3 regions of the Kitasatospora sp. NPDC094016 genome follow, and region 3 is predicted to be linked to each of the others. Evidence: riboswitches for the same ligand, from Rfam matches in the RefSeq annotation. Region 3 holds a riboswitch; each other region holds the start of a gene.
The links. A riboswitch is a leader RNA that binds a small molecule or an ion and turns the genes downstream of it on or off. The one in region 3 is predicted to bind cyclic di-AMP.
Positions count from the first base shown of each region.

Region 1: it holds a riboswitch for cyclic di-AMP, as region 3 does, so the genes downstream of both, ABT015_RS01030 (glycoside hydrolase family 16 protein) here and ABT015_RS01845 (transglycosylase family protein) in region 3, are expected to answer to the same signal.
Region 2: it holds a riboswitch for cyclic di-AMP, as region 3 does, so the genes downstream of both, ABT015_RS34675 (C40 family peptidase) here and ABT015_RS01845 (transglycosylase family protein) in region 3, are expected to answer to the same signal.

Region 1 is NZ_JBEOUK010000001.1:232,966-242,763, reverse strand. Features, by position in the region: gene aceB (malate synthase A) at 1-1,004, opposite strand, end outside; gene ABT015_RS01040 (IclR family transcriptional regulator) at 1,193-1,990, shown strand; gene ABT015_RS01035 (hypothetical protein) at 2,191-2,811, shown strand; gene ABT015_RS01030 (glycoside hydrolase family 16 protein) at 2,831-4,192, opposite strand; cyclic di-AMP (ydaO/yuaA leader) riboswitch at 4,195-4,320, opposite strand; gene ABT015_RS01025 (esterase/lipase family protein) at 4,628-5,953, opposite strand; gene ABT015_RS01020 (MoaF-related domain-containing protein) at 6,163-6,492, shown strand; gene ABT015_RS01015 (alpha/beta hydrolase) at 6,634-7,776, opposite strand; gene ABT015_RS01010 (TetR family transcriptional regulator) at 7,988-8,608, opposite strand; gene ABT015_RS01005 (SDR family NAD(P)-dependent oxidoreductase) at 8,747-9,511, shown strand; gene ABT015_RS01000 (TetR/AcrR family transcriptional regulator) at 9,636-9,798, opposite strand, start outside.
Region 2 is NZ_JBEOUK010000060.1:36,229-46,026, forward strand. Features, by position in the region: gene ABT015_RS34660 (hypothetical protein) at 1-86, shown strand, start outside; gene ABT015_RS34665 (NYN domain-containing protein) at 354-1,700, shown strand; gene ABT015_RS34670 (C40 family peptidase) at 1,901-2,935, shown strand; cyclic di-AMP (ydaO/yuaA leader) riboswitch at 3,273-3,422, shown strand; gene ABT015_RS34675 (C40 family peptidase) at 3,433-4,578, shown strand; gene ABT015_RS34680 (C40 family peptidase) at 4,806-5,852, shown strand; gene ABT015_RS34685 (hypothetical protein) at 6,038-7,069, shown strand; gene ABT015_RS34690 (glycosyltransferase 87 family protein) at 7,134-8,573, opposite strand; gene ABT015_RS34695 (glycosyltransferase family 4 protein) at 8,818-9,798, shown strand, end outside.
Region 3 is NZ_JBEOUK010000001.1:430,126-439,923, forward strand. Features, by position in the region: gene ABT015_RS01820 (extracellular solute-binding protein) at 1-164, shown strand, start outside; gene ABT015_RS01825 (carbohydrate ABC transporter permease) at 292-1,293, shown strand; gene ABT015_RS01830 (sugar ABC transporter permease) at 1,334-2,239, shown strand; gene ABT015_RS01835 (glycoside hydrolase family 13 protein) at 2,277-3,995, shown strand; gene ABT015_RS01840 (LacI family DNA-binding transcriptional regulator) at 4,021-5,040, shown strand; gene ABT015_RS01845 (transglycosylase family protein) at 5,159-6,493, opposite strand; cyclic di-AMP (ydaO/yuaA leader) riboswitch at 6,480-6,650, opposite strand; gene ABT015_RS01850 (hypothetical protein) at 7,072-8,040, opposite strand; gene ABT015_RS01855 (DUF397 domain-containing protein) at 8,600-8,863, shown strand; gene ABT015_RS01860 (ATP-binding protein) at 9,255-9,776, opposite strand.

The DNA.
Region 1 (9,798 bases), 200 kb from region 3:
TTGTGGCAGGTCTGCACCAGCAGGCGGGTGTACGCGGCCATGAACGGCGAGGCCATGGTGACGCTGTTGCGGTCCGGCAGGACGTACTGCTCGCCGGCGTCGCGGAAGTTCTTGACGATCGAGAACAGGTAGTCCCAGCGCCCGGCGTTGAGGCCGGCCGCGTGGTCGCGCAGCTCGTAGAGGATCTCGTCCATCTCGAACGCGGCGGTGATGGTCTCGATCAGCACGGTGGCGCGGACGGTGCCGTGCGGGATGCCGAGCGCGGCCTGGGCGTGGGTGAACACGTCGTTCCAGAGCCTGGCTTCGAGGTGGCTCTCGGTCTTCGGCAGGTAGAAGTACGGGCCGGAGTTGGGGTCCTCGGCGCCCTTGGCGAGCAGCCGGGCGGCGTTGTGGAAGAAGTACAGGCCGAAGTCGAGGAAGGCTCCGGCGACCGGGGTGCCGTCGACGAGCAGGTGGTTCTCGTCCAGGTGCCAGCCGCGCGGGCGGACCACGACGGTGGCGAGTTCGGCGGCGGACTTGAGGGCGTACGCCTTTCCGGCGGAGGTGGTGAAGTCGATCCGGCCCTCGAAGGCGTCGATCAGGTTGATCTGGCCGCTGACCACGTTCTCCCAGGTCGGGGAGGTGGCGTCCTCGAAGTCGGCGAGCCAGATCCGCGCGCCGGAGTTGAGGGCGTTGATGACCATCTTGCGGTCGGTGGGACCGGTGATCTCGACGCGGCGGTCCTGGAGCGCGCGGGGCGCCTCGGCGACCTTCCAGTCGCCGGCCCGGATGTCGGCGGTGTCGGGGAGGAAGTCCAGCGTGCCGGCCCTGGCGATCTCCGCCCGGCGGGCCTTCCGCCCGGCCAGGAGCTCCTGTCGCCGCCCTTCGAAAGCGCGATGGAGGCCGACGACGAAGGCGACCGCCTCCGGAGTGAGCACCTCCTCCGCCCGGTGAACGCGCGGACCGGCGACAGTGACGACCGGAGCAGCGGGGGAGGCGCCGACGGGTCCCTGTTCTGTAGCCATGGGCAGGACACTCCTAAGCGGTTGAGCCTGGCGGAGGGAGCTCCGGTGGGAACTTCCTTGATCGGAACCCGCCTGTCGGCGAGTTCGATTCTGTAAGGTGGAGACTAGTTTCCGCGATACAGAATTTCAACGGTTTGTTGATGTGATCGCCGGGACTCTACTCCTCCCCGACAGCGAAGGGAACGCCGGTGGTTTCGACCCCCGACACAGCACCGACGACCAGCACGGACCGCGCGACCGGCGGCGTGCAGTCCGTCGAGCGCGCCTTCCAACTCCTGGAGGCGCTGGCCGACTCCGGCGGCGTGGCCACCCTCAGCGAGCTCTCCGCCAGCTCCGGCCTGCCGATGCCGACCATCCACCGCCTGGTTCGTACCCTCGTCCAGCAGGGCTATGTACGCCAGGACACCGCGCGTCGCTACACCCTCGGCCCCCGGCTGATCCGCCTCGGCGAGACGGCCGGCCGGCTGCTCGGCAGCTGGGCCCGCCCCTACCTGGCCGAACTCATGGAGGCCACCGGCGAGACCGCCAACCTGGCGGTGCTGGAGGGCGGCGAGGTGGTGTACGTCGGGCAGGTGCAGTCGCGCCGCTCGATGCGGATGTTCACCGAGGTCGGCCGACGGGTGCAACCGCACTGCACCGGCGTCGGCAAGGCGCTGCTCGCCCAGCTCCCCGAGGACGAGGCACGCGCCATCCTGGGCCCCAACCCGCTGCCCGCGCACACCGAGTACACCGTCACCGACCCGCAGGAGCTGCTGCACCAGCTCGCCGAGGCGCGCGAGCGCGGCTACGTGGTCGACGACCAGGAGCAGGAGATCGGCGTCCGCTGCATCGCGCTCGCCGTACCGGGCGCGCCGACGCCCACCGCCCTGTCGGTATCCGGCCCGGAGGCTCGCATCCGGGCCCTGGAGGAGCAGGCCGGCACGTCCTCGCTGGTGCCGGTGATGCACCACATCGCGACCCGGCTGGGGCAGGTCCTCGCCCCCTGACCCACCGCCACCGCCCGCTTCGCGCACGGGAAGTCGATCTCGCCGGCAGAGTCCTCCGGTCGACTTCCCGTGCGTGCGCTCGCCCGTTCGGGCGGACGCCGAGCGGGTTGCACCGGCCCCCGGCGCAGGCTCCGCCACCCTGGTGCGGACGCGGCCCGCAACGGCGCGGGCGGCCGGGCCCCGGGACAGGGTGGACAACGATGACGTACGGGCGTTCGACGATGTGGGGCGGGTCCGGGCAGAGCCGGTCCCGGCAGGGCTGGTCCGGGCAGACCAGTAGGCTCTGCGGATTCCGCGCGGCCCCGCTCGTCGCCGCGATGGCGGCCGGCTGCTCGGTGGCGACGCTGACCGCCGGCCCGCCCTGGGCGCTGCGGCGGCCCGAGCCCCGGCCGGCGGTGGACACGGCAGCCCCCGCGGCGCCCCGCTCCGACCTGGAGGTGGTCCGGCTCGACCCGGACGCCGCCCCGCCCGGCGGCACCACCACCATCCACGCCTTCATCGCCAACCACGGCCCGGACACCACCGCCGCACCGTTCACCGTGCTGGTCACGCTGCCCCCCGGGGTCTCCCCCGAGGGCCCGTACTTCCCGGAGGACTGCGAGGTGCGGCTCAACGGCCGCCAGGTGCGCTGCGTCTTCCCGGCCGGACTACCCCCGCTGCGCAGCGCGACCGCGCTGGTACCGGTGCGGCTGTCCCCGGACCTGCCGATCGGCAAGCTCACCGGCGGCTCGGTCGCGGTGCGCGGCGTGGACGACCCGGACGAGGGGAACAACCGGCAGCCGTTCGACATCACGGTGGTCGAGACGGCTCCCGGTTCCTGACCGGGAAGCCCCGAAGGCCCTACCGGTACACGCGGACGTAGTCGGCGGCGAAGGTGATCGGGGCGGTGCCCTGCGGTGCCGGGTGGTACTTCCCCGCACCGACCGACAGGTTGAGGATCAGGTACGCCGACCAGTTGGCGCCGACGCCCTTGCCGTCCGAGAACACCTTGGCGCCGTTGACGTACCAGTCCACCGAAGTGGCGCCGTAGTAGGTGCCGATGGTCACCCACTGGTCCTTCGCGACGGCGCTGGCGTCGGTGTAGTACTTGGGGTTGCCGGGGTTGACGTGGTTGGTCAGCTCCAGCAGGTTCGGGTTGTCGGGGTGGTACTCGAAGGAGTCGACCTCCCCGTTGCCGTTCTTCCAGGTCCAGAAGGCCGGCCAGGCGCCGGAGCCGGACGGCAGCTTGACCCGGGTCTCGGCGTAGTCGCCGGTCCTGACCTGGAAACCCTCGCTGGAGCCCTCAGTGGTCAGGAAGCCGGTGTTCCAGGCCTGCTTGCCGTTCTCCAGCGTGGTGGTGCCGGGCGCGGCGGTGAAGGTGGCGACGCCGTTCGCGACGCTGACGTTGTTCTTGTTCAGCAGGTCGAGCTTGTTGTCGTCCGGGTTGTGGTTGCCGTACTTGTACGCGGTGCTCTTGTCGCCGACCCAGCGCGAGCCCCAGCTGATCGGGCTGTTGAACTCGTCGGACCAGGTCAGCGACTTGCCGGCGACCGGCGAGGCGGGGGTGCCGGCCGACGGGCTGGCGGTGGCGCTCGGGCTGCTCGTCGGGGTCGGGCTGCTCGTCGGGGTCGGCTTCGCGGTGGGGGTGGGGGTGGGGGTCGGGGTCGGCTTCGCCGTCGGGGTCGGCTTCGCGGTCGGGGTCGGCTTCGCGGTGGGCGTCGGGGTCGAGGTCGGCGTCGGGGTAGGAGTCGGCGCCGGGGTGCTGGAGACCACCAGCTGCTGCGAGGCCAGGTTGTGCCAGGCCCCGCCGAGATCCTGCCAGAAGCCGAACTGGGTGTACGTCCCGGCTGGCAGGGCGCGCGCGCCGCTGGTGAAGGACAGGCCGCTCGGGCAGATCTGCACGTTGGAGGCGTTGCCCGGGAAGTCGAGGTTCGCTCCGGCCGCGTTCCGGACGCCCACACCGACGGTCCTCGCGGTGAAACAGGCCGAGGAGTGGAGGGTCAGCGAGGCGGTGGCGGCCTGGTTGGCGACCATGGTCGCCGGAGCGAGCCGGTCCTGGGTGACGGTCGGGGCGGCGGCTGCCTGGGCGCCGGAGACGGCCGGCAGGCCGAGCAGTCCGGCGCCGGTGACGGCGAGCGCTCCGGTGACGGCGAGGGCGGCGTTGCGGCCCCGGTGGGAGGGGCGGGCGTGGCGCGGCGCGCGGCGCCGGGCAGGCTGGTGCATGGCAGTGTCCTCTGCGACGCCTGCGAGGTGAGCTGTCGGATTCGGGCTGAGGTGGCCCGGCCGCCGGTGGGAGCGGCTTCACCCCTAGCCACGGCCCGCACGCGGGAGCGTACGGGCCGGGCGCTGACCTTGGTTCCCCCGCTCCCGTCCGCTGTGGTGCTCGGTTGCCGGCCGACGGGTGGACAGGACTCGGCGTCCCGGCGGCGGGGGTCCGCGAGGGCGGACGACGGTTGCAGGCTAGGCAGGCCGTGCGTGAACGGACAACCCGCCCGGGCCGGTTGTCGCACAGGTCACAGTGGTGTCGATCAACGACGCTGCGTGGTGGATCAGTTGGGACGGATCAGCGGAGCCGTCGGGCTGCCGAACGACGAATCGACGGGCCACGGGTCCACGGGTCCACGGGTCCACGGGTCCACGGGTCCACGGGTCCACGGGTCAAGCGAGCCAGTTGTCGACCTGGCTCTCGGCCTCCGGCGCCCAGGCGAGTTCCAGGTGGTTGAGGCCGGTGAGCAGCCGGGTGCCGCCGATCGTCGCGATGCCGGTGGTGTCCAGGGCGCTCGCGGTGAACACGATGCCGTCGCTGGGCCCCCGGTTCTCGTTGAGCACGCCCGGGATGTCGGCGGATCCGCCCGCGAGCAGGTAGGTGCGCACCGGCGCCGGGACGCCTGCCTGCTGCAGCGGCGCGATCAGCGAACCGGCGTCGATCGCCGCCTGGATGCCCTGGCCGGAGGTGTAGAAGCCCTGGCCGCCGTAGTAGGTGGTCCACCAGTCCTGGGCGGCGCCGTCCACCCCGTACCGGCCGTCCCAGCGGGCGAGCAGCTGGCGCTGGCCCGGGTAGCAGTCGTAGCCGCCGGTGGGCAGCACGCCGAGGCAGGGCTGGGCCGTGTACGTGCCGTAGCAGGTCATGTAGAGGTGCGGGGACGGCGCGTTGGCGGTGCCGCCGCAGGCCGGCCAGCTCGCGAGGTCGAACGACCAGCCGTGCGCGTACACGTAGTCGAGCCCGCCGTTCGGGCCCCCGAGGGTGATCAGGCGGCGCACGTCGCCCGCGTAGGCCCGCCCCCAGGACGGGCGCACCGAGGACACGTACGCCCGGGCGGCGACCTCGCCCTTGCTCCAGGCCACCACGTCCACCTGGGGGACGCCGAGGCGGGCCCGGATCAGCGCGACGGCGTCGCCGACGGCCTGCGCCTGGAGCAGGTTGTCGCCCTGCTTGTGGGCGAAGCCGATGGCGAACACCCGGTGGCCGGTGCCGGCGAGGTACTGGGCGAGGCCGGTGGACGGACAGGCGGAGGCACCGCAGGTGCCGCTCTCCCCCGGGTTGGCCCAGGCGCGGTCGGCGTTGTCGTTGGCGCCGTGGACCAGCAGCACGGGGGTCGGCCGGCTGCCGGTGTCCCAGCCGGTCGCCGAGTACAGCAGGAAGCGGCTGGAGGAGGGCTGGCCGGTGCCGCCGAAGTACGTCCGGCGGGCGCCGTCCTGGTCGCCGCGGCCGTCGGCCGGGTACTGCTCGGTGCGGAAGCCGGGGGTGGTGTCGAGGTAGCGCTCGACCTTGGCCCAGCCGTTGCCGGGGGCGGGGAAGGCGGCTTCGAGGGTGAGCGGGGCGGTGGCCGCCGGGACGGTGGCGGTCCGGGCGGCGGTGGCCTGAGCGGGAGTGGGGGTGCCCAGGAACAGCGCGGCGAGGGTGAGCAGGAGGGCGGACAGCGTCGTGGGGGTGCGTCCGACGGCGGTGGGGGTGTGCCGCACGGGCGTGGGGGTGCGTCTCATGGGGGTGGACGGTAGGACCGGCCGTCGGCGGGCGCCCAGGTGCCGGTCGCACACCCCGCAGGCCCGCGCGGTGGCGGCCGGTGCCGTGGCGCACCGTCCACGGGTGCGCCCGCCCGGCTCACCGGGTCGGATAAATTGGAGGTCCGACATCTTCCGCAGTGCACAAGACCGCCGTGCACGGCCCCACAGGAACGAGGTACCGCCCCACCATGACCGCGCCCCTGCCCGCCTTCGCCGGCCGCACCTACCTCTTCCGGGCCGACAACGGCGCGGCCTTCCGCAACACCTACTCGGCCGACGGCAGGCGGCTGCGCTGGGAGGGCCTCGGCGAGTCGGCGGGCCAGTGGGAGGACGTGCGGCTGCACGTCGCCGAGGTGGCGCCGGAGATCTACTTCATCAGCTGGACCGAGGAGAGCGGGATCACCGTCAGCCACGTGATGGACCTCGGCCGGCTGACGGTACGCGCCTTCTGGACGTACGAGGGCGAGGGCGGCCGGGTCGGCGAGCTGCACACCGGGACGCTGGAGCGGGTGGCCTGAGCCTCGCCGCTCCCGCGCCCCTCGCTGTCCGTCGCTGTCCGTCGGCTTGCTCAGGCCGTCTGAGCAGACTGCCTGCTCGGACGGTCTACGCAGGCGGTCTACTCAGGCCGGCCACTCAGACGACTCGCTCGGGCAACCTGCTCAGGCGGTCTGGTTCGGGACCTTGAGGTGCTGGGACAGCCACTCCAGCGAGGACGGCAGCAGCGCGCTCCAGGTCTCGAAGTTGTGGCCGCCGTTCTCCAACATGCTGTAGGAGGCCTTCATCGGGGACTGCACGGCGTCGACGAAAGCCTCGGTGTCGCGCCGGTAGTCGCCGTCGCCCTTCTTGGTGCCGGCCAGCAGCACGGACACCTTGGGCTGCGGCAGGTTCTTCAACCGCCACATCAGGTTGGCCTCGTCGCGACGCTGCTTGCTGCCGCCGAACAGGTCCCCCGTGGTCGGGTCGTCGGCGGCGTCGTAGTAGGCGGAGAGCGCGACGGCGGTCGGGAAGACGTCCGGGTGGCGCATGGCCAGCTTGAGGGCGCAGTAGCCACCGGTCGAGTTGCCCATGAAGGCCCAGGCCTGCGGGTCGGAGGAGACCCGGAAGCTCGCCTGGATCGCTGAGGGCACGTCCTTGGTGAAGTACGTGTCGGACTGCGCGCCGCCCGGGATGTCCTCGCACTCGGTGTCCTGCGGCAGGGCCGGCGAGGGGCGCATCAGCACCATGACGGTCGGCTGCATCTTGCCGTCCTGGAGCAACTTGAGCGCTGCCCCCGGGTAGTTGAACCGGGTGATCAGGTTCTCGGCGATCCCGGGAAAGCCGGTGCTGACGATCACCGCCGGGAACTGCCGCTGCGCGTACTCCGGTTGGAAGTACTGCGGCGGCAGGAAGACGTACCCCTCGGTGGACAGGCGGCTGGCCGCACCGTCGATCCTCACCTTACGGATCTCGCCCGACTGGCTGGGCTCGCGGCCCATCGCGCCGCCGCCCTTGACGGAGGCGTGGCCGATCGTCTCCACCAGCAGCCGACCGGACGCGTCCGCCTTGTTGTGGATCACCACCGGGCCGGTGTCACCTGTGCCCAGCAGGTCGTCCCAACTGCTGTAGAAGGCGAAGTAGTTGTTCGCCACCAGGCCGAGCGCGGCCAGCACCGCGAGCTGGGTGGCGAGCAGGGCGCCGATCCGGCCGAGCACCGCCTGCCAGGTCTGCTTGGCGAGTCTTGGCCACAGCCAGACCGTGCCGGCCGTCATCACGACGGCGATCAATACGGCCAGCGCCAACACCTTGTGGCTCGTCAGACCCATGTCCTACTTGCTCCCACGCCTCGAACTCCCCGCCCCCTCCGTCCAGGACATCCGAGGTGGTCACCCCGGTTCCCCCGCCGGGGCACGCGATCACCCACCCTAACGGGGCCGGAGAGGAGGAACGGGTGACAGATGACAGTCGACAGATAACAGATAACAGATAACGAAATCTGTCATCTGTTATCTGTCGACTGTTCGCGGCTGGACGGGCTCAGCCCTCCCGCCCATAGAGCCGCAGCCCCGCCGTGAGTTCGCGCATGCAGCGCGCGCCGAGCTCCTGCGGGGAGCCCGGGCCGGCCGTGGGCGCGTCCGAGGCGGCCCATTCCTCCAGCGCGACCCGGATCGCGGCCGTCGCCGCAGCGGCGGCCAGTCGGATCTCCAGCGGGTCGGCGCCCTCCGGGCAGCGCGCCGCGAGGACCGCCCGCAACCGCTCCTCGGAGTCGGCGTGGACACGCTGCCACGTCCCGTCGAGGCGCGGGTCGCGCAGCAGGCTTCGCGTCCACTCCATCGCCTCGACCGCCTCAGTGTCGGGCGGGGTCAGCGAGGCGACCGCCGAGCGCTCCAGCGCCTCGCGCAGCGGCAGCTCGGCCGGGGCCTCGGCGAGTTGGTCGACCCAGTGGCGCCCACCGGCCGCCAGCAGTGGCGCGACGGCGTCCTCCTTGACGGAGAAGTACCGATAGAAGGTGCGCAGCGAGATGCCCGCCGCGAGGGCGATCTCCTCGGCGGTGGTCGCCTCGGCCCCGCGCTCGGCGAAGAGCGCGGCGGCGGTGCGGGCGATGTCCAGCCGGGTGGCGTCGCGGCGGCGCTGATTCAGGGTGGGGCGTCCGGTCACAGGGTCAGCGTACGCGGGCCGATGCCACTGTGGCGCGGTGCGCCGGAGTGACACTTGGAGGACTTATTGGCACGTCATGCCACAAAGGCGTACCGTGCCTCTTGAGGCCGAGAGGCCGCGAACGAACGGAGTACCACCATGGAGCGCTTCAGCGGACGGAACGTCCTGATCACCGGCGGCGGCTCTGGCATCGGCCAGGCGACCGTGCACCGTGTCCTCGCCGAGGGAGGGAAGGTCGTCGCCGTCGACGTCGACGAGGACGGCCTGAAGGCGACCCTGGACCGCGCGACCGCCGACGGCACCGCGGACCGCCTGGCCGTCCAGGTCCTGGACATCTCGGACGAGGCGGCCGTCGTCACCGGCGTCGCGGCGGCGATCACGGATCTCGGCGGGCTGGACGCCCTGGTCAACGCGGCCGGCATCCTCCGCTCCTCGCACACCCACGAGACCAGCCTGGAGTTCTGGAACAAGCTCCTCGCGGTCAACCTGACCGGCACCTTCCTGATGACCCGCGAGGCGCTCCCCGCGCTGCTCGCGGGCGGCAGGGGCGTGGTGGTCAACTTCAGCTCCACCTCGGCGAGCTTCGCCCACCCCTACATGGCCGCGTACGCCGCGACCAAGGGCGGCATCCAGTCCTTCACCCACGCCATCGCCTCCGAGTACGCGAAGCAGGGACTGCGCGCGGTCTGCGTCGCACCGGGCAGCATCGACAGTGGCATGACCCACAACCCGGGACTGCCTGCCGACGCCGACCTCGGCCTGCTCGCCAAGCTCGCCCCGGCCCTCGGCCAGGGCTTCGCGGGTCCGGAAACAGTGGCCGGGGTGATCGCGATGCTGGCCTCCGACGACGGCGCGTTCGTCACCGGCACCGAGCTCCGCATCGACGGCGGCACTCACATGTGAGCCGCCGGACGGCCGCACGACGGCGGGGCCCCGGCCACTCCCCCGGTGACGCGGGCCCCGCCATCGCGTCGCGGACGGCGGGCCGGGCTCGCGACGACCGTCGGGCTCGCGACGGCCGCCCGGGTCAGCCGAGGCCGCCGTTGCGGGCTGCGGCGAGAACGGCGGTGGCGGCACGGTCGGCGGCGACGCCGGCCACCCGCTCGGCCGTGATCAGGACCCGGAAGTACAGCGGCGCGGCGAGGTTCTTGATGACCTCCGCCGGGTCGGTGCCGGGTGGCAGCTGCCCG
Region 2 (9,798 bases), on a different contig from region 3:
GCCGCTGGTGCAACGCCGTGGACCAGGTCGAGCTGGTGGCCCGTCCGGGCGCCGAGAACGCGGAGGCCTCCGCCGAGCAGGGCTGACGCCCGACGGCGCGGGGGGCGGGTGCACGGCGCGCCTGCCCGCCGCGCTGGGACAATACAGACAGGACGCACGGAGCGTGACGACAGGGCGGCGGCCGCGGGCCGTGACCCCGTAGGACCAGGATCGGAGCCGAGGACGTGGTGGACGCAGCGAGGGAGCCCGCCGAAGCGCAGGGGCTTCAGCCCGCTGCGGCCGCGCAGGCGCAGGCCGCCGACGCGGCCCCGTCCGAGCCCGCGGCCGTCGGCGGGGCGGCGGGTTCGGGCGAGGTGGCGGGTTCGGGCGAGGTGGCGCCGGAGCGTGCTGCCGAGAAGCTGGACCGGCCGCTGCCCGAGGGCGTGCGCCGGCGTGTGGTCGGCCTGGCCTCGGACGCGCTCGGTGGGCTGCCGCCCGGCGAGCTGCCGCAGAGCCTGCGCCAGTACGTCAAGTTCACCCCGGCCCGGCGGGCCAAGTACGCGGCCACGGCGCTGGCCGCGGCGCTGGAGTCGGAGCCGGCGTTTCGGGTGCGGATAGCGGAGCGGCTGAGACTGGGCCAGCCGGACCTGGTGAAGGCGTTGGAGTCGGGCAGCGTCCCGGGCGCCGCCGATCCGATGGACGTCGCCGCCGCGGCTTACCTGGTGCGGGCGGCCGGCTGGAGCCGGCTGGTGGCCGAGGCCGGGGAGGAGGCCGAGCGGGCCGGAGCCGAGGGCGCGGCCGCCGAGGCCACCCGGCTGGTGGAGAAGTTGCAGGCGGAGCTCGCCGAGCTGCGGTCCGCCGCCCGGGCGGACCTGGAGCGGCAGCGCTCGGAGTCCGAGGACGTCCGCCGGGAGGCCGAGTCGCTGCGGAAGAAGGTGCGCTCGCTGGAGAGCGACACCCGCCGGGCGCAGGCCGAGACCAGGCGGCTGACCGCCGAGCTGGAGGCCGCGAGGGCGCAGGCGGCCGCCGAGCGTGGCGCCGCGGAGTCCGAGGCGCGGCGGCTGCGGCACCGGGTCGGCGAGCTGGAGACGGCGGCCGAGCAGGGCCGCCGGTCGGCCCGCGAGGGCCGCAGCGTCGAGGACATGCGGCTGCGGCTGCTGCTGGACACGGTGCTGCAGTCGGCTCAGGGGCTCCAGCGGGAGTTGGCGCTGCCGGTCTCCCAGATCCGGCCGGGGGACCTGGTGGAGGCGGTGGTGCCGGGTGCGGCCTCGCCGCACGACGTGGCCCGGCGCGGTCTGGCCGACGACGATCCGGCGCTGCTGGACCAGCTGCTGGCGATCCCGCAGGTGCACCTGGTGGTGGACGGCTACAACGTGACCAAGACGGGCTATCCGACGCTGCCGCTGGAGCAGCAGCGGATCCGGCTGCTGGGCGGGCTGGCGATGCTGGCCCAGCGCACGCAGGCGGAGGTCACCTGCGTGTTCGACGGGCAGGACCTGGACGTTCCGGTGATCATGGCGCCACCGCGCGGGGTGCGGGTGCGGTTCAGCAGGACCGGCGAGACCGCGGACGAGCTGATCCGCCGTCTGGTGCGGGCCGAACCGCAGGGGCGTCCGGTGGTGGTGGTGTCCACCGACCGGGAGGTCGCGGAGGGCGTGCGGAAGGCCGGCGCGCGCCCCGTGGCTTCCGTTCTGCTGCTGAACCGGCTGGCGCGGCCCTGACGGCTGCCGCAGCGGGATGACGCCTGGTCAGCGCCCGGTTTGCGGTGGTGTGCACATCGGGTGAAGCCTGCGGGGGAAGTGGAGTTCACGCCTTCGGGGGAGTGGCAAAACCCGTGGATCTTCCCTAGGGTGTGGCGTCAAACCTATTTTCCGGATTCTCACCTGATCGGGTGAGGCCGATGGAAGAAGGAGCAATTCCCTTGGCCTCCCACCGCCGTCCCAAGCAGCCGAGCCGCGCCCGGGTCTCCGTGCTCACCGCTGCCGCGGCGACCGCGGTCGCCCTCTCCGCGCAGGTCGCCGCGCACGCCGCGCCCCAGCCGAGCAAGAGCGACGTCAAGGCGCAGATCGACCAGCTCCAGCAGGACCAGGAGCAGGCGGCGGAGAAGTACAACGGCGCCAAGGAGCGGGCCGACCAGCTCCGCAAGCAGTCCGACCAGCTGCAGGACAAGGTGGCCCGCAGCCAGGACGAGATGACCCAGCTGCAGACCGGCCTGGCCGGCGTGGCGGGCGAGCAGTACCGCACCGGCGGCATCGACCCGTCCGTCCAGCTGATGCTCTCCTCCGACCCGTCCGGCTACCTGGAGAAGGCGTCCAGCGCCCAGCAGGCCAGCGCCAGCGAGTCCGAGGCGCTCAAGGGCCTGCTGGACCAGCAGCGCCGGCTGGACCAGGAGAAGTCCGAGGCCGCCGCCGTCCTGGCCTCGCTCGACTCCACCACCAAGGACCTGAACCAGGCCAAGACGGACGTCAACCAGAAGCTCAAGGCCGCGCAGGACCTGCTGAACTCGCTCAGCGCCTCCGACCGCGCCGCGCTGCGGGCCCAGCAGCAGCAGGACGACCGCGCCTCGCGCGGCAGCGACCGCGCCGACCTCGGCAGCCTCCCGCAGGCCGGCGGCTACGCGGGCGTGGCCGTCGCCAAGGCGATGAGCAAGCAGGGCTCGCCGTACGTGTGGGGCGCCACCGGCTCGACCACCTTCGACTGCTCGGGCCTGATGGTCTGGGCGTACGGCCAGGCCGGTGTCTCGCTGCCGCGCACCTCGCAGGAGCAGGGCAACGTCGGCACCAAGGTCTCGCTGGACCAGGCCCAGCCGGGCGACCTCGTCATCTACGGCCCCGACCGGCACCACGTCGGGATGTACATCGGCAACGGCATGGTGGTGCACGCGCCGCACACCGGTGACGTGGTGAAGGTGATGAAGGTCGACGCGATGCAGATCAACACGATCCGCCGGGTCTGACGTCCTGACACGCCCGAAGGGCCCGTCCGGGCCTGTGATCCACGCCACCCTCCGACCGGGGGTGGCGTTCGGGTTTTGTCCGCAGCACGAGTCCCTGGTGAAGAGTGATCAGCTTTGCGTGCGGCGGTGATCACTATGTGTCATATTCACAAAAGAACTTTGGTCTTCTTCCGTCTTTTTTCTGACAAGGATTTGAACGGATCACGGTTCAGTTACTAGGGTCGTGCCCCGAACCACCGCACTCCCGATCGCCCAGCCAGGGTGACGGCGGTGGTTTCCGTCGAGTTCGTGACGCAGCGGGGCGGGCCCAGTGCCTGCCCGACGGGGAGCCCAGCAGTCGGGGGTGCTGTCGAACGGAGCCGGGGAACCACGTTCCTCCGGGGTGAATCGGCGCCAGGTCGGCCGGTGGAACGGCCGTGAGGCGTCGTAGGGCACGCTTCCGGCCCGAACCCGTCAGCTCACCCGGTAGACGGCGTAGGAAGAAGGAGTCCGCCTTCGTGGCGTCCCATCGTCGTCCCAAGCCCGCCAGTCGCACCCGGGTCTCGATCCTGACCGGCTTCGCCGCGGCGGCCGTCGCGCTGTCCGCGCAGTCCGGCGCCCACGCCGACCCGCAGCCGACCAAGGACCAGGTCAAGGAGCAGGTCGACCAGCTCAACGACCAGGCCGAGGTCGCGACCGAGAAGCTCAACGCCGCCCAGGAGAAGCAGCAGCAGCTGCAGAAGCAGGTCACCGACCTCCAGGACCAGGTGGCGCGGCAGCAGGGGCAGGTGACCGACCTCCAGGGCGGCCTGGCCGAGATCGCCGGCGAGCAGTACCGCAACGGCGGAATATCCCAGACCGTCCAGCTGATGTTCTCCGCCAGCCCGGACACCTTCCTGAGCCAGGCCGACACGCTGAACCAGGCCGGCGGCACCCAGAAGGGCCAGCTCAAGCAGCTCCAGGACGAGCAGCGCAAGCTCGACCAGGTGCGCTCCGAGGCCCAGGACAAGCTCGCCGAGATGGAGACCACCACCCAGCAGCTGAAGAGCGCCAAGGACGACGTCCAGGGCAAGCTCAAGGCCGCGCAGGACCTCTTCAACACCCTGTCCGAGCAGGAGCGCCAGGCGATCCGCGCGGCCGAGGAGAAGGCCGCCGCCGAGGCCAAGACGAAGGCCGACGCCGCCGCGAAGGCCGCCCAGCAGCAGGCGGCGGCCCAGCAGGCCGCCGACCGCTCCTCCCGCGACAACAGCCGCACCGACCTGAGCGCGTCGCAGGCCCCCGCCGCGCCGGTCACCAAGCCGAGCGCCGGCAGCTCGCGCGGCGCCGCGGCGCTGTCCATCGCCGCCTCCAAGATCGGCAGCCCGTACGTCTACGGCGCCTCCGGCCCCGGCTCCTTCGACTGCTCGGGCCTGATGGTCTGGGCGTTCAACCAGGTCGACGTCTCGCTGCCGCGCACCTCGCAGGAGCAGGCCCACGCCGGCACCCGGATCGGCAGCGACCTCTCCCAGGCCCAGCCCGGCGACCTGCTGATCTTCTACGGGGACGCCCACCACGTCGGCATCTACGCGGGCAACGGCCAGGTGCTGCACGCGCCGAAGCCGGGCGCGTCGGTCCGCTACGAGGCCGTCAGCAACATGCCGCTGACCTCCGTCGTGCGGGTCTGATCCCCGCGCAGGCCTTCCCAGGCCCGGCCTTCCACCACGGAAGGCCGGGCCTGCGGCTTTTCCGGTTCCTCGGACGAATGTCCGATTGCGGGTCAAATATTCGGGTTGGCAGGGGTTTGGACTCGGTTGCCCGGACTCGCTAACGTCTGCCACCGGACTCCGCTTCCAGGGCCGCCCGCGTCGGGGCGGCGGCGGGGCCCCACCGCCGGATCGGAGCAGCTGCCGCCATGCCCGTGCACCGTCGTTCCCAACTGCTCGCCCGTGCGCTGGTGCTGACCGCGGCCGCCACCACCGCCCTGGGCGTGACGACGGGCGGCAGCGCCCAGGCCGCCCCCGCCGTGCCGGACACGCCCACCCGCAAGGACGTCAAGGCGCAGGTGGAGCAGCTCTACGGCGAGGCCGAGCAGGCGTCCGAGAAGTACAACGCCGCCCAGGAGACGCAGCAGCGGCTCCAGGGCGAGACGACCGTCCTCCAGGGCGAGATCGCCGTCGCCCAGGACCAGCTCAACCAGTTGCGCGGCGACCTCGCCACCGTGGCCGGCGCCGAGTACCGCGGCGGCGGCATGGCCCAGACCGCCCAGCTGATGCTCTCCACCGACCCGGAGGGCTACCTGTCCCGGGCCCGCACCCTCGGCCAGGCCGCCGAGCGGCAGCAGGAGACTCTGCACGAACTGGCCACCCGCGAGCGCCGGCTCGACCAGCGCCGCACCGAGACCGCCGGCAAGCTCGCCGAACTCGACCAGGCCCGCCGCTCGCTCGCCGACAGCAAGCAGCAGATCCAGCAGCGGCTCACCAAGGCCCAGCGGCTGCTCAACAGCCTGGGCGTCGCCGAGCGGGCCCGGATGGCCGCCCAGGACGCCCGGGAGGCCGAACAGCGGGCCACCCGGGGCACCGACCGGCTGGACCTCGGCACGGCCCCGCCCGCCTCCGAGCGCGGGGCGGCCGCGCTGGCCGCCGCGGTGCGGATGATCGGCTCGCCCTACCTCTACGGATCCACCGGGCCCCGAGCCTTCGACTGCTCCGGTCTGATGTACTACAGCTGGCGGCAGGCCGGAGTGACCCTGCCGCGCACCTCGCAGGCCCAGGCGTACGCCGGGCAGCGGGTCAGCCTCTCCGAAGCGCGGCCGGGAGACCTGGTGATCTTCTACCGGGACATGCACCACGTCGGGATGTACGCCGGCGGCGGGGTGATCGTGCACGCCCCCTACCCGGGCGCCAGGGTCCGCTACGAGAGCGTCAACGCGATGCCGGTCGCGGGGGTGGTCCGGCTCTGAGCCCGGCACCGTCCGACCCCGACGCCCCCCACCCGATAGACGGCGCCCGCCGGACGCTGTCCCGGCGCGGTGCGCTGCTGCTCGCGGCCGGCGGGCTGGCCCAGCTGTCGCTGCCGCCGGCGGCCCCGGCCCCCTCCGCGGCCGGGCGGGCGTCGGAGCGGCGGGCGTCGGAGCGGCGGGCCGAGGTGGCCGCGCTGCTGGACGCGCGGGCCCGGGCGCTGCCCTCCTGGTCCGGACCGGCGGCGATCGAGGCCGGCTACCGCAACCTGGTGCTCGGCGCGGACGCCGGACCGGAGCGGCTCACGGCCGCCGCCGACCTGGCGGTCCGGATCACCGGGTACGACGACTACCCGGTGGTGTACCCGCGCCGGATCGACCTGGTCCTGGCCGGCGGCGGCTGGCGGGTCGACCGGGAGGAGAGCGCGAGCGGGCCCCCGGCGCTCTGGGACCTCGGCACCGCCCGGTCCGCGGCGGGCGCGCACTGCCTGGTGCTCGGTCTGGCCGACGGGCCCGACCCGGCCGGTCTGGTCGCGGTGGCCGACCGGGCCGCGCCCGCCGTGAGCGAGGTCTGGGGCACCGGCTGGGCGGGCCGCCTACTGCTCGAAGTGCCCGCCACCGCCGAGCAGTTCGCCCGGCTGCTGGAGGTCGACCCGGCGGGCTGGGCGGGCATGGCGGCGGTCACCTCGGCCGCCCCCGGCGCGCCCTGGCACACCCCCGCCGACCGGGTGCTGGTCAACCCCGACACGTTCGGGCGGCTCAGCGACTTCGGTCGGCAGGTGGTCGTCACCCACGAGGCCACCCACGTCGCGACCAGGGCCGATACCCGGGCCTGGACACCGCTCTGGCTCTCCGAGGGCGTCGCCGACTGGACCGCCTACCGGGACTCCGGCCGGCGCCCGCAGCAGATCGCCCCCGAGCTGGCCCGGGACGTCGCCGCCGGCCGGCTGCCCAGCACGCTGCCCGCCGACCGGGACTTCACCGCGGGGGCCGACGGCATCGCCCAGGCGTACGAGCAGGCGTGGCTCGCCTGCGAGCTGATCGCCCGGCGCTACGGGCCCGAGCGGCTCGTGGCGTTCTACCGGGCGGTCGGCGCGGCCGACGGGCAGGGGGAGGACCGGGACCGCCGGCTCGACCGGCTGCTCCGGGCCGGACCGGGCGTCGGCCTGGCCGAGTTCACCCGGCTCTGGCTGGACGAGGTGGCCGCGCTGCGCGATTAGGGCGTGTCCGGTGTCGCGGGCCCGGCAAGATCGGCCGGACCGGGCCTGACGGCGCGCGCGGCGTTCAGCGCCGCTGCCTGACCGGGGTACCGGGCCGCTGCCTGACCGGGGTGCCGGGCCGGTCGATGCCGTCCAGCAGGTCCTGCTCGTAGGCGATGCCGGGGCGCACCGGGTAGGCGCCGGCGGGCACCGGCTCGGGCTTGGCCAGCACCACCGTCGCCGGGAGCTGTGCCGGGCCGCGGGTGGCGCGCCAGAGCCGGACGCAGGAGAGCACGGTGGCGGCCAGCAGCAGCAGGTTGCGCAGGCTGAGCACGGTGACGCCCCAGGGCTCGCTGGCGAGGATCCGGCTGAACATCAGCGGGAACTCGGCCAGCGTCAGCGGGCAGGCGAGCAGGATCAGCAGGGCCACCGGCCGCTGGCTGCTGCCGCGCACGGTCAGGCAGACCGCGGCGACGCCGATCAGCCAGACCAGGTACTGCGGGCTGATCACCCGGCTGGTGACGGTGAAGATCAGCAGCGCGCTCAGCGCCGCGTCGTACATGGTGGCCGCGTTGCGGCGCTTGGCGGTGAAGCGCCAGAGCAGCAGCCAGGCGAAGCCCAGCACGGTGCCGGCCATCATCACCTTGCTGATCACGGGGACCCACGGCCCGAGCATCTCCGGGGAGCCGTAGTTCATGGTGACCTTGCCGTCCCAGGCGTCCGCGAGCCGGGCGAAGTGCAGCGGCAGCGCGCCGAGCGACTCCACCTCGATGCCGCGCTCCTTCTGGAAGGCGAGGAAGCCGAAGGCGCCGTTCATCCCGGCCGCGAGCAGGAAGCCCACCGAGACGGCGGTGGCCGCGGCCAGCGTCCAGGCGCGGCGGGTGCGGCGGCCGGAGGGGGTGCCGATCAGGGCGAGCAGCGGCCAGATCTTGATGATCCCGCCCAGGCCGAGCAGCATCCCGCCGATCGCCGGGCGGCGGATCAGCGCCAGCAGGCCGGCCAGGGCGATCGCGGTGACGATGATGTCCAGCCGGTTGTAGACCATCGGGCCGAGCAGCGGTACGGCCACCACCCACATCCAGGCGCCGGTCAGTGCCCGGCCCCGGCGCAGTCCGGTGCGGACCAGCAGGGCGGTGGCGGCGACGTCGGCGATCCCGCAGATCACCCAGAAGGAGACCAGGTAGGACCAGGGCAGCAGGCCCGGCAGCAGGATCACCAGGGCCGCGCCGGGCGGGTACTGCCAGGTCACGTCGTCGAACGGGAAGGTGCCGGTCTGCAGGACGCCGTACCAGGCGTGGTAGATCATCCAGACGTCGGCGGTGATGTCCCCGCCGAGCCCCTTGACCACGCCGGTCATCAGCAGCACCAGCACCGTCCGGGTGGCCAGCCAGGTGGCACCGAGTGCGGCGAGCGCCCCGAACGGGCGGCCGGGGGCACGGGCCGGCTCCTGCCGGGCGGCCGGCGTCGGGCCGGGGCCGGCGGCGCCGCTGGGTGTACCGGACTCGGTGGCCGGGGCCAACTCCACTGCGCTCCCTCGTTCGTCTCGGACGTCCCACCGGAGGCGCCGCGCGACGGACGCCCGGGCGGTCGGAGGGGCGGGCGCGGCACGCTTGGCCGGGCCGCCACCGGCCGCCTAGGTACTAGGACTGACCCGGGGGTGAAACGGTTGCCGTGCGCGGATCCGTTCCCGGCGGGTCATGGTGTTGACCTATCGTACGGATCACCCAGCGGTACACCGAGCACCCCCCGACAAGCGAGCCGTGGCCTGAATGCACCGAACCTTGATCGTCACCAACGACTTCCCGCCCCGCCCCGGCGGCATCCAGGCCTTCGTGCACAACATGGCTGTACGTCAGCCCGCCGGGAGCATCGTGGTGTACGCCTCCACCTGGCGGGACGGCAGCGAGGTGGCCCGCTTCGACGCCGAGCAGCCGTTCCCGGTGATCCGGGACCGGACGAAGGTGATGGTTCCCACACCGCGGGTCACCCGGCGGGCCGCCGAGATCCTGCGGGCGGAGAAGTGCGACTCGGTCTGGTTCGGCGCCGCCGCCCCGCTCGGGCTGATGGCGCCCGCGCTGCGCCGGGCGGGTGCGGTGCGGCTGCTCGGCATGACCCACGGGCACGAGGCGGCCTGGGCCCAGCTGCCGGCCGCCCGGCAGCTGCTGCGGCGGATCGGCGCGGGCACCGACGTGCTGACCTACCTGGGGGAGTACACCCGGTCCCGGATCGCGGGCGCGGTCGGGCCGCAGGCCGCGGCCCGGATGGTGCAGCTGCCGCCGGGCGTGGACGAGACGACCTTCCACCCGGGCTCGGGGGGCGCCGAGGTGCGTCGCCGGCTCGGGCTGGCGGACCGGCCGGTGGTGGTCTGCGTCTCCCGGCTGGTGCCGCGCAAGGGCCAGGACACGCTGATCGAGGCGATGCCGCAGATCCTCGCCGACGTGCCGGACGCCGTGCTGCTGATCGTCGGTGGCGGCCCGTACCGGGCGGACCTGGAGAAGCTGGCCGACGCCACGGGGGTCCGGGCCTCGGTGCGCTTCACCGGCGCGGTGCCGTGGGAGGAGCTGCCCGCCCACTACGGGGCCGGGGACGTCTTCGCGATGCCCTGCCGGACCAGGCGCGGGGGGCTGGACGTCGAGGGCCTGGGCATCGTCTACCTGGAGGCCTCGGCGACCGGTCTGCCGGTGGTCGCGGGCGACTCCGGCGGCGCGCCGGACGCGGTCCTGGAGGGCGAGACCGGGTACGTGGTGCCG
Region 3 (9,798 bases):
TCCTCGGCAGCGCCAAGCCGCGCCCCGAACTGCCCGAGTACAGCTCGCTGTTCTCCTCGCTCGGCACCAACCTGGGCAAGGCCGTCCAGGGCACCGGCACCCAGGACGCGCTGAACACCGTCGCCACCGACTACGCCAAGCTGCTGCCGGGCTTCGCCAAGTAGTCGCCGTCGGCCGTCCGAGCCGCCGCCGCTCCAGGCCCTGTCCGGGACCTGGCGGCGGCGGCCACCCGGCGGGCCCGGCGGCCGGACCCGCTCTCCCCGAGACTTCCCCCCGAGAAGGTGTCAATCGATGTCAGTCGCCGTGCAGGGCGCCACCGGCAAGGGCAGCCCGGAGCGCGAGCAGCGTCCGGGCCTGCTGGAACGCGTCAAGCGCTCCTACGCCAAGCACTGGTACGCCTACGCGATGATCGCCCCCGTGGTGCTGGTCCTCGGTGCGCTGGTGCTCTACCCGCTGGTCCAGGGCCTCTGGCTCACCCTGACCGACGCCAACAGCCTCAACGTCGCCCGCAAGATCGGCGTCAACGAGATCCCGGCCAGCTACAACTTCGTCGGCTTCCACAACTACGCCGACATCCTGTGGGGCCCCGGCTCGTACGACCGCTTCTGGTCCCACTTCGTCTGGACCATCGCCTGGACGGCCATCTGCGTCTGCCTGCACTACAGCCTCGGCCTGGGCCTCGCCCTGCTGCTCAACAAGAAGCTGCGCGGCCGCGCCGCCTACCGGATGCTGCTCATCCTGCCCTGGGCCGTGCCGACCTTCGTCACCGTCTTCTCCTGGCGACTGATGCTGTCCGACGGCGGTGTCGTCAACAGCATGCTCGGCTTCCTCCACCTGCCCGAGCCCGGCTGGCTCACCGACCCGTGGGCGCAGAAGTCCGCCGCGATCCTGGTCAACACCTGGGCCGGCGTGCCGTTCATGATGATCTCGCTGCTCGGCGGCCTGCAGTCGATCCCGGCCGAGCTGTACGAGGCCGCCGAGATGGACGGCGCCACGCCGTGGCAGCGCTTCCGGTACGTCACCCTGCCCGGGCTGCGGGCTGTCTCCTCCACCGTCGTTCTGCTCGGCGTGATCTGGACGTTCAACCAGTTCAACGTCATCTTCCTGCTCTTCGGCACCGGTGCGCCCGACGCCCAGCTGCTGGTCACCTGGGCCTACCGCCTCGGCTTCGGCCAGATCCCCCGGGACTACGCGCAGTCCGCCGCCTACGGCGTGATCCTGCTGTCCATCCTGATCGTCTTCACCGCCTTCTACCGGCGCTGGCTCGCCCGCAACGAGCAGGCCAACGGCTGAGGCCCCGGACCCAGTTGACCCACGAAGGCAGGTACCCCCGATGAGCACCACCACCGAACTCCCCACCCCCGCGACGACCGTGACCCCGGCCGCCCGGCCGGCCAAGGTCCGCCGGCGCGGTGAGAGCAGCCCGCTGGCCAGGGCGCTGTCCCACGGCACCCTGATCGTGGCCGGCCTGATCGCGCTGTTCCCGGTGGCGTGGATCCTCTTCGTCTCGCTCGGCCCGGACAAGACCGACTACCTCCACCCCGGCGCGATCCTCGACAAGCTCACGCTGTCGAACTACCACCACGTGCTGTTCGACACGGACTTCTTCACCTGGTTCGGCAACGCCCTGCTGGTCTCCGGCGTCACCACCGTGTTCGGCGTCCTGGTCGCCGCCACCACCGGTTACGCCGTCTCCCGGATGCGCTTCCCCGGCCACCGGCCGCTGATGTGGTCGCTGCTGGTCACCCAGATGTTCCCGATCGCGGTGCTGATCGTGCCGATGTACACGATGCTCTCCGACCTCGGCCTGCTGGACAGCTACCTGGGCCTGATCCTGGTCTACTCGACCACCACCGTGCCGTACTGCGCCTGGCTGCTGAAGGGCTACTTCGACACCATCCCGGTGGAGATCGACGAGGCCGGCCGGGTCGACGGGCTCAGCCCGTTCGGCACCTTCTGGCGGCTGGTGCTGCCGCTCGCCCGCCCGGGCCTGGCGGTGGCCGCCTTCTACTCCTTCCTCACGTACTGGGCCGAGGTGCCGTTCGCCTCCACCTTCATGCTCAGCTCCGACAAGTACACGCTGGCCGTGGGCCTGCAGACCTTCGTCAGCGAGCACGACGCCCAGTGGAACCTGATGGCCGCGACCGCCGTGCTGATCGCGATCCCGTCGGCAGCCTTCTTCTACCTGGTGCAGCGTCACCTGGTCACCGGTCTGACCGCCGGTGCCTCCAAGTCGTAACGCTCCTCGCTCCTCTAGTCCCCAAGGGATACCGTCCATGACCCAGAACCTGGCCGACACCTCCCGGCCTGCCGCCGACGCCGCCGCCCACGAGGCGGTCACCCCGGCTCCTGCGACTGGCGGCGCGTCCAGAGGCTGGTGGCGGGACGCGGTCATCTACCAGGTGTACCCGCGCAGCTTCGCCGACTCCAACGGCGACGGCATGGGCGACCTGCCCGGCATCCGCAGCCGCCTGCCGTACCTGCGCGACCTCGGCGTGGACGCGGTCTGGCTGTCGCCGTTCTACGCCTCGCCGCAGGCGGACGCGGGCTACGACGTCGCCGACTACCGTGCCGTGGACCCGATGTTCGGCAGCCTGCTGGACGCCGACGCGCTCATCCGGGACGCCCACCAGCTGGGGCTGCGGATCATCGTCGACCTCGTCCCCAACCACTCCTCGGACCAGCACGAGTGGTTCCAGCGCGCCCTGCGCGAGGGCCCCGAGTCCCCGCTGCGCGAGCGGTACCACTTCCGCCCCGGCAAGGGCGAGAACGGCGAACTGCCGCCCAACGACTGGGAGTCCATCTTCGGCGGCCCGGCCTGGACCCGCAGCGAGAACCCGGACGGCACCCCCGGCGACTGGTACCTGCACCTGTTCGCCCCCGAGCAGCCCGACTTCAACTGGGAGAACCAGGCCGTCGCCGACGAGTTCCGCTCGATCCTGCGGTTCTGGCTCGACATGGGCGTCGACGGCTTCCGCATCGACGTCGCCCACGGCCTGGTGAAGGCTCCCGGCCTGCCCGACCTCGGCGGCTCGGACCAGCTCAAGCTGCTCGGCAACGACGTCATGCCGTTCTTCGACCAGGACGGCGTGCACGAGATCTACCGCAGCTGGCGCAAGATCCTCGACGAGTACCCGGGCCAGCGGATCGGCGTCGCCGAGGCCTGGACCCCGACCGTCCAGCGCACCGCCAACTACGTGCGCCCCGACGAGCTGCACCAGGCCTTCAACTTCCAGTACCTGGGCACCGGTTGGGACGCCGCCGAGCTGCGCGAGGTGATCGACGTCTCGCTCGACTCGATGCGCCCGGTCGACGCCCCCACCACCTGGGTGCTGTCCAACCACGACGTCACCCGGCACGCCACCCGCTTCGCCAACCCGCCCGGCCTCGGCACCCAGATCCGCACCCCCGGCGACCGCGAGCTCGGCCTGCGCCGCGCCCGCGCCGCCACCCTGCTGATGCTCGCGCTGCCCGGCTCCGCGTACATCTACCAGGGCGAGGAGCTCGGCCTGCCGGACGTCACCGACCTGCCGGACGAGGTCCGCCAGGACCCGTCGTTCTTCCGCAAGGCCGGGCAGGACGGCTACCGCGACGGCTGCCGCGTCCCGATCCCGTGGTCCGGCACCGAGGCCCCGTACGGCTTCGGCCCGGTCGCAGGCGGGCCGTCCTGGCTGCCGCAGCCGGCCGAGTGGGCCGTGCTGAGCGTCGAGGCGCAGACCGGCGACCCGGCGTCCACCCTGGAGCTGTACCGCAGCGCGCTCGCCGTGCGCCGCTCCCAGGACGACCTCGGCGCCGGGACGGCCGTGGAGTGGCTGGACGGCCCCGAGGGGACCCTGGCGTTCCGCCGCGGCTCCTTCGTCTGCACCGTCAACACCACGGACGAGCCGGTCCGGATAGCGGCGCCCGGAAAGCTGCTGCTCTCCTCGGTGGAGCTGGTGGTCGACGGCGGCGAGACCGTGCTCGCGCCGGACAGCACCGGCTGGTGGGCGGTCTGACGTGGTTGCAATAGGCTCTGGGACCGTGACTACGGCGCGACTCTCAGACATCGCGGCGCAGGCGGGGGTCAGCGAAGCCACCGTCTCCCGCGTACTCAACGGCAAGGCGAACGTCTCCGCCGCCACCCGGCAGACCGTGCTGGCGGCGCTCGACGTGCTCGGCTACGAGCGGCCGACCCGACTGCGTCAGCGCAGCGCCGGCCTGATCGGGCTGATCACGCCGGAGCTGAGCAACCCGATCTTCCCCGCACTGGCCCAGGTGATCGAGCAGGTGCTCAGCCGGCACGGGTACACCCCGGTGCTGTGCACCCAGACGCCGGGCGGGTCCACCGAGGACGAACTGGTCGAGATGCTGGTCGACCGGGGCGTGGCGGGCATCGTCTTCGTCTCCGGGCTGCACGCCGACTCCACCGCAGACCACGACCGCTACGCCCGGCTGACCGGCCGAGGGGTGCCGTTCGTGCTGATCAACGGCTACAGCGAGCGGATCGACGCGCCGTTCATCTCGCCGGACGACCGGGCCGCGATGTGGATGGCCGTCCAGCACCTGGCCGAACTCGGGCACGAGCGGATCGGGCTGGCCGTCGGGCAGCGGCGGTACGTGCCGGTGCTGCGCAAGATCGAGGGCTTCACGGCGGCGATGCGCGAGGTGCTCGGGCGGAGCCAGGAGGAGGCCGAGGAACTCGTCCACCACACGCTGTTCAGCGTGGAGGGCGGGCACGCGGCGGCCGGCGCGCTGCTGGACAAGGGCTGCACGGCGATCGTCTGCGGCAGCGACATGATGGCGCTCGGGGCGATCCGGGCGGTGCGGCAGCGGGGGCTGTCGGTGCCGCACGACGTCTCGGTGGTCGGCTTCGACGACTCGCCGCTGATCGCCTTCACCGAGCCGCCGCTGACCACGATCCGCCAGCCGGTCGAGGCGATGGCGACCGCGGCGGTGGACGCGCTGCTGGAGGAGGTCGGCGCAAACGCGGCCCAGCGCGGGGAGTTCATGTTCCAGCCGGAGCTGGTCATGCGCGGGTCCACGGGGGCCTGCGCGCGCTGAGGACGGTCAACGGACGGGCCCCGGAGAGCAACTGCTCTCCGGGGCCCGTTGCGTGCTGTCCGGGTGCCGGGTCAGCCCTCGTGGTCCGTGGGGCGGCTCCTGCACCCGGCTGTCGTGCTCAGACCCGGCCGGCGAAGTCCGGCGCCCAGTTGGCGACGGTCTGCAGGCGCACGCCCGAGCTCGGGTTGGCGGCCTCGACGTACTGGCCGCCGCCGATGTAGATCGCGACGTGGTAGACGCCGGAGTTCTGGCCGTTGTTGGACCAGAACAGCAGGTCGCCCGCCTGGAGGCTGTCCAGCGAGACGCGGGTGCTGGCGGCGGCCTGGTCGGCGGCGACGCGCGGGACGGAGACGCCCGCGGCGCGCAGCGCGGCCTGGGTCAGGCCGGAGCAGTCCCAACCGCCGTTGCCGGTACCGCCGTAGACGTACGCCTGGCCGACCTTCGACTGGGCGAAGGAGACCGCGGCGGCCATGCTGCCGGTGGCGGCCGGGGCCGGCGCCGGGGTCTGTGCCTGGGCGGCCGGCTTGGAAGCCGGCTTGGTGGCCTGGGGCTGAGCCTGGGGCTGAGCCTGGGGCTGGGCCGCCGGCTTGGTGTTCGCGGCGCCACTGTCGGAGGTCTGGCCGGACTTCTGCGAGCGGTCGAACCAGGTGAAGTCCGAGCCGGACGTGGCCGACGAGCCGGACTGCTGGGCCTGGCCGCCGTCCTTGAACGAGAGGCGCTGACCCGGGTAGATGGAGTCCGGGCCCTCGGTCAGGGTGCCGCGGTTGAGCTCGTACAGCCGCTGCCAGCCGCCCTGGAGGTTGTGCTTGTCGGCGATCGAGGACAGCCAGTCGCCGGAGGCCACGGTGTAGTCGTCGGTCTGGGGCTGGGCGCTGTTCTGGGCCTGGTTCTGGCCCTTCTGCGCCTGGTCCTGGGCCGGTGCGGCCGGCTTGGCGGGCTTCGGGGCCGGGGCCTGGGTCTGCGCGGGCTTGGCGGCCGGGGCGGCCGGCTTCGCGGCGGGCTTGGTGGCGGTCGAGCCGGCAGCCGAGCCGGCCGAGGTGTCGACGGCGGCAGCGGCGCCGCCCTTGGTCAGGCCGGCCTGGACCGAGCACACCGGCCAGGCGCCGGGGCCCTGCGAGGCGAGGACCTTCTCGGCGACGGCGATCTGCTGGTCCTTGGTGGCCTGGTTGGCCTGGGGGGCGTAGGCGGTGCCGCCGAAGGCGGCCCAGGTGCTGGAGGTGAACTGCAGGCCGCCGTAGAAGCCGTTGCCGGTGTTGATGCTCCAGTTGCCGGTGCTCTCGCACTGGGCGACCTTGTCCCAGGTGGCGACGGAGGCGGCGGAGGCGGTGCCGGAGGTGAGGCAGGGGATGGTGAGGCCGACGCCCGCGACGCCGATGGCGGCGATGACGCGTCGGGTACGGCTGGACAGACGGGTGCCGTTGGTGGGCAGCATGAAGACGCGGTCCTCTCCCACGCCTGCGAGGTGAGCTGTCGGATTCGGGCTGGAGTTGCCCGGCCGCGCTGTGGGCGCGGCTTCACCCCTAGCCCTGGATCGTTCCGGGGAACGGTCCAGGGCGACTTACCTGTGGGTCCCCCGCTCCTGCCGTGGTGCGTTTTCGCGCTGCCAGGACATCCGACGGCAGGACTCGGCGTCGCGGATGAACTGGGTTCGTGTGGCCACGAACGGGGAGCACGTTAAGCAGACTTAAGTTCAAACTGCAAACACCTGTGACGCGCATCACGGTTTGGTGAGAACGATCGTTCCTCTCGCTCGCCATGATCAAAAATGACCGATCTCCGGCAACCCGGCGAAGGATGCGCACAACTGTCTGCGCTTCAGGATGCGGGTGACGGAGGGTCGGACCGCCCGGGGGGCCGCCCGCCGGGAGGGCGGCCTGTCCGCACTGTGGCCATCGGGGGGCGCGTCGAGCAATGGCGAACAAATGCGGATAGAACGGACATCACGCCTATTCGCCTTTTAATTCCCTTACGGGACAAGCGGGAAGGGCCCGGGACGGTTGCGTCCCGGGCCCTTCGCACGTGCGGTGACCGCTACTGGCCGGCCGACTCCCCGGCGGCGGCGTGAGCCGCGTGACCGCCGCGGCCGGAGTGGTCGGCGTGGGCGCCCCCGGCGGCCTCCGCCGCCTCGGCCTCGGCCTGCGCCAGGGCCTCGGGGGAGGGTGCGGGCAGCGCGGCCAGGTAGGTGGAGGCGATCAGCTGGCCGACCGTCGGGTAGGCGCCCAGCGGCGCCGCGGACGGGCAGCCGGTCTCCTCGGCGGCCGTGGCGAGCAGTTCGGAGTCGGCCTCCGGGCCGATCACCAGCGGGGCCAGCGCCGGGCGCTGGGAGCCGGTCTCCTTGAGGTGGTTGACGGCCGCGGCGACCGAGCCCGGCACATCCAGCGCGGCGGGTACGACCGGGACGGCCAGCCGGGCCGCCAGCAGGACACCGGTGATGCCGGCCGCGGCAGCGGCCTCCTCGCCGCCGACGGTGGTCAGCACGACGCCGTCCGCGGCGGTCGCGATGGCGAACAGCCGGGCCCGGTCGGCACGCGCCAGGCCGGCCTCGGACAGGCGCACGTGCACGGCCTCGGCGAGCAGCGGGTGCGGGCCGAGCACGTCGGTGACGGGGGCTCCGTACTCGGCGGCGAGGGCGTGAAGTTCGGTCAGGAATCCGTGCGGGCCGGGTACCAGCGGCACCAGGACCGGCGCGGGCAGGCCGGCCTCGGCGGCCATGGCCAGCAGTTCGGCGACGGTGCGGTCGTCGCTGTCGGCGCCCTGGGCGGCTTCGCCCGGGAGGTAGCCGACGGCGGTCTGGATGCCGCTCTGCTCGCTGCGGACGATCGACAGCAGCTCCTCGACGACCGAGCGGGACTCGGGCCCGGCGGTCGCGGGCACGGCGAGCACCAGGGCCGGGGATCCGGCCGGGATCTCGGGGCGCTCGGGGCGACGGTGGCGCCCCCGCGCACGGGAGCCTGGAGTGCGGACGGGCAGTGGCGCGCCCGGGATGGCTGCGGTGCTCATGCCGGAGATCGTAGGACATCGGCCCGTCAGGCCCGCATTCGGCTGCCGGTCGGGTTTCGCGTGGTCATGGCGGGTGCGCCGCGCTCCCGTCGTGACCGTCCGGGCGGTTTGCCCGCAATCCGGACATATCTCACCCAGCCCTCGAGCGATCACCACTCGTTGCCCTGACGTGTCCGACGGGGCGTCGAGTTGCCTCTGTGGCGCGTGAGATGTCTCACAGCCGGGACGTCGCCTGACGGAGGGTCACGAAGGCGCGACTCCGGGCGTCTGAAGATCAACATTCAGCGGGGGACCGCTCACGGCCGGTTATCGAGAATCTGACGATTCACTCGGCTATGTCCGTTTACGTACCGTCAGGAGAAGGGTCCGTGAAGAGTTCGGAACTGCCGGTGAAAGGCCTCGTGCACCTGCACTGTCCCGTGCTGATGCACGTGCACAGCAGCTATCATCGCGTCAAGTGAGGCGTTGTGCCGGGCCGGTACGGGGCCGGTCCGTTCGTTCGGCGGGTGCCGGGAGCGCCGCGCTGGACGACCACTCCGGAGCTCTTCGGGAGATTTCTATGCACGACTCGCAGGACACGCACGGCTCGTACGACACCTACAACGGGATGGCGGCCGCCGACCTCAAGGGGGTTGTCTGGCAGAAGAGCCTGCACAGCAACTCCCAGGGGAACTGCGTCGAGTTCGCGGCCCTGCCGGGGGGCGATGTGGCGATGCGCAACTCGCGCTTCCCGGAAGGTCCGGCGCTCATCTACACCCGGGCCGAGATCGCCGCCCTGCTGTTGGGGGCCAAGGACGGGGAGTTCGACCACCTGGCGGTCTGACCGGCCGTCGTCCTGCCATCGGGGGGCCGTCGTGGGTGCTGACACCGCGACGGCCTTTGTCTTTTCCGGAGCCGGTCCGGGGCCGCGCGACGGGTGCTCTCGCGACGGGAGTTCTCGCGGCCGGCCGCGCGCAGGTGCGGCGGGTGGTCCCGCGCACGGCTGGGGGCCCGGACGCGGACGGGGGTCGGGCCGCCGGGGTGCCCGGCCGTCGGTTCGGCCGTCGGTCCGGTCGGCTCGTCCGGGGGGCGGGCCCGGGAATCGTCGTGGGAATCGTTCTGAGGGCCGAGCCGGGGCCCGTGGCGCACCTGTGCCAGGCCCGTCGATCCGCCCCGCGGAGCCCGGGGTGCGGTCCTCCCGGGGCCTGCCTCGGCCGGCCGCGCGCCGCCTGGCGCTAGGCCGAGCGCCGGTGCCGTCCACCGAGTTCGGAACCGGTGGCCGGCTCCGCCTCGAACAGGGCCCAGACCACCTTGCCGCTGCCCAGCGGGTGCCAACCCCAGGAGCGGCTGAAGGACTCCACCAGGTGCAGTCCGCGGCCGGACTCGGCGACGAAGTCCGCCTCCCGGGCGACCGGGCCGATGCAACTCGGGTCGCTCACCGCGCAGACCACCTGGGGAGAGCGGTGCACGAGGCTTATTCGGATCGGCAGCCGGCCTTCGGGGGTCGGCTGTATGGGAAAGTCGTACTCGCCCTGGGCGCCACCCGCAGGGTCGGGCCGTGCGCCGACCGCATGCCGCAGTGCGTTGGTCACCAGCTCCGAGGCCACCAGCGCGACGTCGTCGAACAGCTCCATCAGGCCCCAGCGCTGAAGAGAGGTTCTGGCGAAGTCGCGCGCGGTTCTGACGGCTTCGAAGCGAGGAGCGAGCGTACAGGTGACCACATGGGGGTCAACCGCCAAAGCCGTACCGGTGCTCATGAAGAGCTCCTCCCATAAGGGG